2 regions of the Kitasatospora sp. NPDC088346 genome follow, and region 2 is predicted to be linked to the other one. Evidence: riboswitches for the same ligand, from Rfam matches in the RefSeq annotation. Region 2 holds a riboswitch; the other holds the start of a gene.
What was found. Region 2 has a riboswitch for cobalamin ahead of metE (5-methyltetrahydropteroyltriglutamate--homocysteine S-methyltransferase). Riboswitches for the same ligand answer to the same signal wherever they lie in the genome.
Positions count from the first base shown of each region.

Region 1 (3,159 bases), on a different contig from region 2:
CGCGCCGATGAAGCCGACCGGGACACCGATCACGGCCGCCGGGCGCGGGGCGCCCGCCTCGACCATCTCCAGGAGCCGGAAGAGCGAGGTCGGGGCGTTGCCGACGGCGACCACCGCACCCTCCAGCCGCGGCAGCCACAGCTCCATGGCGGCGGCGCTGCGGGTGTTGCCCGTCCTGGCGGCCAGCTCCGGCACCGAGGGGTCGGTCAGGGTGCAGATCACCTCGTTGCCGGCCGGCAGCCGCTTGCGGGTGACGCCACTGGCCACCATGTTCACGTCGCACAGGATCGGTGCGCCGGCGCGCAGCGCCTCGCGGGCCCGCGCGACCACGCCCGGCGAGTACACCAGGTCCTCGACCAGGTCGGTCATGCCGCAGGCGTGGATCATCCGCACCGCGACCTGGGCGACGTCGGCGGGCAGCGCGGCCAGGTCGGCCTCGGCCCGGATGGTGGCAAAGGACTGCCGGTAGATCTCGGCGCCGTCCTTCTCGTACTCGATCACGTGGTCCTCCGGGCCTCGGCGACCGCCTCGGCCATCTCTTCCGTCGTCACTTCCACCGAGGCCTCGCCTCGGGTCACCCGGTAGCCCTGCCCCGTGGCGAGCACGTCCACCCAGTCCCCGCCCGGATGTCCGCAGCGCCGCTCGCAGCCCGACCAGTGCACCGGAAGGCCGGGGCGGCCGGCGGCGTCGAGCGCCGGGGCGGCGTGCGCCCGCACGTCGGCGAGCGACCTGGCGCAGCCCGGCGTCCCGGTGCAGGCGGTGGCCCGGTCCCAGGGGGTGCCGGGCTCGGTCCGGAAGCCGGCCGCGGCCAGCCGGGGCAGCAGGGCGGCGTCCGCGCCGGGCAGGACCGCGCCGCGCCACGGGGTCAGCCGCAGGCCGTCCGCCGCGACCCCGGCGAGCAGCCGCCAGCCGGCGGCGGAGGCCCGGCCGAAGCGCAGGCCGACCGACAGGCCGCCGGGCAGGGCGCCCAGGGGCGGGTGCGGGTCGGTGAAGGCGGGCAGCGGCAGCGGGCCGGGGTCGAGCAGGTGGGGTGCCTCGCGCAGGTGCCAGGCGCGGGTGCCGGTGGCGTTCAGCGCGGCCAGGAAGTCGCGGGCGGCGGTGAGCGCGGCGTCCACGGCCTGTCCGGCGGGCACGGCGCGGGCGGTGGCGGCCCGGCCGAGGCGCAGCAGCGCGTCGCCGGCGGGCCTTGCGATCAATGTCACATCGGCGTCCAGCGAGGCGGTGTCGCCGCGGCCGTCGTCGAGGGCGAAGAGGAACTTGCCGGACAGGCCGACGGCCCAGCCGGCGGCGCACAGCTTCGCGTCGAGCTCGCGGACCCAGGCCTGCACGTCGGCGTGGCCGCGGCCGTCCAGGCCGGCGAGCGGGGAGGCGACGACGTTGCGGACCCGCTCGTGCGTGTCGGAGGGCAGCAGGCCGGCCGCGCGCAGCCGGGCCCCCAGTTCGGCGCCGGCGTCCGAACCGAGCCCGCGGAGTTGGACGTTGCCCCGCGAGGTGGTCTCCAGTTCACCGTCGCCCAGCTGTTCGGCGGCCTCGGCCAGCACGAGCGCCTGACGGGCGGTGAGCAGTCCGCCGGGCACCCGGATCCGGGCGAGCGCGCCGTCGTCGGCCGGGTGCAGGCGCAGTGCGCCGGGGCAGGCGTCGGCCTGCCCCCGGTCGGGCAGGGCGGGGCCCGGCGCTGGGGCGGCGGGTTCGGGTGGCATGGCGGCGAGCATACAGATTGTCCGAACGGCTGCCTCGGTCTCCTAGATCACAGTCCCGGAGCAGCTCCGCGGCCGGTCGGCACCCCGTACGATGCTGCGCGGGTGGCCCTGCGGGCCGCCCGTGCCAGCGACGGCGCAAGGGGAGGAAACCGGTGCAAACCCGGTGCGGTCCCGCCACTGTGACCACGGTTCACCGCCGTGGGAGCCAGGAACTCCTGCCGTCTCTCAGACCGACCCTCCGGCCCGCGGCCGGGGGGCACCGCCACGGGGCGCGGACCCCGAGGAAGGCTTGACCTGTGCGCTGCCGCATGTCCTGGGCCGCCCGCCCGTTCTCCGACGAGGCCGGGAGGCCCCTCGCATGATCCTGCTGCTGTCGACCTCCGACACCGACCTGCTCAGCGCCCGGGCCTCCGAGGGCCCGGTGCCGTTCCGGCTGGGGAACCCGGCCCGGCTGACGGTCGAGGACCTTCCCGCGCTGACCGAGGGCACCGACCTGGTGGTCGTCCGGCTGCTGGGCGGCCGCCGCGCCTGGCAGGAGGGCCTGGACGCGCTGCTGGCCGGCCCGCGCCCGGTGATCGTGCTGACCGGTGAGCAGGCCCCGGACGCCCAGCTGATGGAGCTGTCCACCGTCCCGGCCGGCATCGCCGCCGAGGCGCACGCCTACCTCGCGCACGGCGGCCCGGCGAACCTCGCCGAGCTGGGCGCCTTCCTCTCCGACACGGTGCTGCTGACCGGCCACGGCTTCGCGCCGCCGGCGTCCGCGCCCGAGTGGGGGCCGCTGGAGCGCACCGCCCGGACCACCGAGGGCCCGGTGATCGCGGTGCTGTACTACCGCGCCCACCACATGAGCGGCAACACCGGCTTCGTCGAGACGCTCTGCCGGGCGATCGAGGACCACGGCGCCCGGGCGCTGCCGCTGTACTGCTCCTCGCTGCGCGGCGCCGAGCCGGAGCTGCTGGCGCGGCTGGGCACCGCCGACGCGATCGTCACCACCGTGCTGGCGGCCGGCGGCACCCGGCCGGCCGACGCGCAGGCCGGCGGTGACGAGGAGGCCTGGGACGCGGGCGCGCTCGCCGCACTGGACCGGCCGATCCTCCAGGCGCTGTGCCTGACCTGGTCGCGGGCGGCCTGGGAGGCCAGCGACGACGGCCTGTCCCCGCTGGACACCGCCACCCAGGTCGCCGTGCCGGAGTTCGACGGCCGGCTGATCACCGTGCCGTTCTCCTTCAAGGAGCTGGACGAGGACGGCCTGACGGTCTACGCCGCCGACCCCGAGCGGGCGGCCCGGGTGGCCGGCATCGCGGTGCGGCACGCCCGGCTGCGGTACGTCCCGGCGGCCGAGCGCCGGCTGGCGCTGGTGCTGTCGGCGTACCCGACCAAGCACGCCCGGGTCGGCAACGCCGTCGGCCTGGACACCCCGGCCAGCGCGATGCGCCTGCTGGAGCGGCTGCGCGCGGAG
Region 1 covers NZ_JBIURH010000002.1:162,607-165,765, forward strand. The annotation lists gene ACIOFR_RS04345 (precorrin-8X methylmutase) at 1-501, opposite strand, end outside; gene ACIOFR_RS04350 (hypothetical protein) at 498-1,700, opposite strand; cobalamin riboswitch at 1,796-1,938, shown strand; gene cobN (cobaltochelatase subunit CobN) at 2,059-3,159, shown strand, end outside.
Region 1: it holds a riboswitch for cobalamin, as region 2 does, so the genes downstream of both, cobN (cobaltochelatase subunit CobN) here and metE (5-methyltetrahydropteroyltriglutamate--homocysteine S-methyltransferase) in region 2, are expected to answer to the same signal.

Region 2 (3,159 bases):
GCGATCACCTCGCGGACCTCGGCGCGCATCCGCTCGCGGTAGCCCTCCCGGTCGATCCGGCCGGCTCGCAGGTCGGCGCGGGCCACCCGCAGCTCGGCGGTCTGCGGGAAGGATCCGATGGTGGTGGTGGGCAGCAACGGCAGTCGGAGGCGCGCCCGTTGGGCCGAGGCGCGCTCGGGGTACGCCTGGGCGCGGCGGGCGTCGGCGGTGGTGGTGGCCGCGACCCGCGCGCGGACGGCCGGGTCGTGGGTGAGCGCGGAGGCGGCCCGGGAGGCCAGGTCGGCGCGGTTGGCGGCGAGTTCGGCGCCGATCACGTCGGTGCCCTCGCGCAGGCCCCGGGTGAGGGTGGCGATCTCGGCCGTCTTCTGCCGGGCGAAGGCGAGCCACCGGGCCACCTGCGGGTCGAGGTCGCGTTCGGCGGTGGCGTCCAGCGGGACGTGCAGCAGCGAGCAGGAGGGGGCGACGTCGACCCGGCCGGCGAGGCCGAGCAGCGTGGCCAGGGTGGTGAGGGACCTCTCCAGGTCGTTGATCCAGATGTTGCGGCCGTCCACCACGCCGGCGATCAGCCGCTTGCCGGGCAGCCCGCCGACGGCGGCGAGGTCGGCGAGGTTCGCGGCGGCGGGGCCGGTGAAGTCCAGGCCGACGCCCTCGATCGGGGCCCTGGCGAGGACCTTCAGCGCCTCGCCGGCCCGGTCGAAGTAGGTCGCCACCAGGATGCTCGGCCGGTCGGTGAGCGCGCCGAGTTCGCGGTAGACCCGTGCGGCGGCGCCCAGTTCGGCCGGGGTGCGGTCCTGGACGAGGGCGGGCTCGTCCAGCTGGACCCACTCGGCGCCGGCCGCGCGCAGGTCCGCGAGCAGGTCGGCGTAGACGGGCAGCAGCCGGTCGAGCAGGGTGACCGGCTGGAAGTCGGCGGCCGTGCCGGGCGCGGGCTTGGCGAGCAGCAGGTAGGTCAGCGGGCCGACCAGCACCGGGCGGGCGCGGTGGCCGAGGAGCAGCGCCTCGCGCAGCTCGGACACCGCCTTGGCGGAGTTGGCGGCGAAGACCGTGTCCGGGCCCAACTCCGGCACCAGGTAGTGGTAGTTGGTGTCGAACCACTTGGTCATCTCCAGCGGCGCCACGTCCTGGGTGCCGCGGGCCATGGCGAAGTAGCCGTCCAGCGGGTCGGCGTCCACGGCGGCGCGGTGGCGCGGCGGGATCGCGCCGACGGCGACGGTGGTGTCCAGCACGTGGTCGTAGAGCGAGAAGTCGCCGGTGGGAACCTCGGTGACGCCGGCCTCGGCCAGCCGCCGCCAGTTGTCGCGGCGCAGCCCGGCGGCGGTGGAGCGCAGGTCTGCGGCGGTGACGCGGCCGGCCCAGTAGCCCTCGACCGCCTTCTTCAGCTCCCGGTTCGGGCCCTGCCTCGGGTAGCCGTACACGGTGGCCTGCGGGCTTGCCTGCGGGGTGGTGGAGCTCGATGACACGGAACTCTCCTTCGCGAGTCGCGTTGCGATCCCGGGAGAGCACGGAGGCACGGGGGTACGAGGGTGGGGGCGCGGCACCACCGGGTGCCCGCCCGCTCCGCCGACCCGCCCACGAGGTCACCGAGATCACCGCGTGCGGTCGCACGCGGGCAGTGGCAGGTCTTCGGACTCGCGGGCACGTCCACCTGTCGAAGGCGGACACCTACTGGCCGTCGCTTCCCGGGCCCCGACGGGCCCAGTGCATGTGACGGCGGTCGTTCCCACTCACCGCTGCGGGGCAGTCCCGGATTCCCACCGGGTTCCCTCTTACGACGCTCCCGCCTGGCTGGCGGGGCGAACCGACTGCGAGGCACAGCCTACGGCCATCGCGCCGGCCCGGTCCGCGGTCGTCCGGATGGCGGATGGCGGCGTGGGACGGTCCGCGGCCGTCCGTGCGGTGTCGCTCGGCGGCGCAGGGCGGTTTCCGCGAGGCCTTCGGGGCGCTCGCCGGCCGCCAGGTCGGCCGGGTGGCCGGTCGGCCGGGTGGTCACCGCGACGATGACGGCGCGGCCCCGCGTCGGCCGCGACGCTGCCGGACGCCCCGCTGCCGGACGCCCTGCGGTCCCGCCACCCGCAGGGCCGCCGGCGGGGTCGTCCCCGCCGGCACGTCGGGCCTCACTCCGCGGGCCCGGTGCGGACGGGGTACGGGACGAAGGTGCTGGCGTGCTCGTCCACCGCCAGGGGCAGGCCGAGGGCGGGTGCGGCGCGCTGCGGGCAGGCGGGGCGTTCGCAGACCTTGCAGCCGAGGCCGATCGGGGTGGCCGCGCCCTGGTCCCCGAGGTCGAGGCCGGTGGAGTACACCAGGCGTGCGGCGTGCCGCAGTTCGCAGCCGAGGCCGATGGCGAAGGTCTTTCCGGGCTTCCCCCAGCCGCCCGGCGAGCGGGTGACCGCGCGGGCGGTCCACAGGTAGCGCCGGCCGTCCGGCATGGCGGCGACCTGGACGTGCACCCGGCCGGGCGCGGCGAAGGCCTCGTAGACGTTCCAGAGCGGGCAGGTGCCGCCGGTGCGGGAGAAGTGGAAGTCGGTGGCGGACTGCCGTTTGGAGACGTTGCCGGCCCGGTCCACCCGGACGAAGGAGAAGGGCACCCCGCGCAGCCGGGGCCGCTGGAGGGTGCTGAGCCGGTGGCAGACGGTCTCGTAGCCGACGCCGAAGTGGTCGGCGAGGTGTTCGATGTCGTAGCGGGCCGCCTCCGCCTCGGCGTGGAAGGCGGCGTACGGCAGGACGAGGGCGGCGGCGAAGTGGTTGGCGAGGCCGATCCGGGTGAGCGACCAGGCGGTGGAGCCGGTCGGGCTGTCCTGCGCGGCGAGGTCGGACAGCAGCGGGTCGTGCTCCAGGTAGGCCAGTTGGGTGGCCATCCGGAAGGCCTGCTGGCCGGGGCGCAGCCGGTCCGAGAGCCGCAGCACCCGGGCCTGCGGGTCGTACGCGTGCAGGCGCTCGCCCCCCGTGGCCAGCCGGACTCCGTGCGCGGACGCGAGGCGTTCGGCGAGCACCGCCCTGACCCCGCCGCGCCGCAGCCCGATGCCGGACGCCAACTCCTCGGCGGCCAGGTCGAGTTCGTGGACGTAGTTCCTGCGGCGGTAGAAGTACTCGCGGACCTGCTCGTGCGGGGTGCGCGCGGTGTCGGGGGCCGGGCCGCGGTCGCCGGCGAGGACGGCGAGC
Region 2 covers NZ_JBIURH010000013.1:102,634-105,792, forward strand. The annotation lists gene metE (5-methyltetrahydropteroyltriglutamate--homocysteine S-methyltransferase) at 1-1,460, opposite strand, end outside; cobalamin riboswitch at 1,618-1,769, opposite strand; gene ACIOFR_RS19425 (short-chain fatty acyl-CoA regulator family protein) at 2,115-3,159, opposite strand, start outside.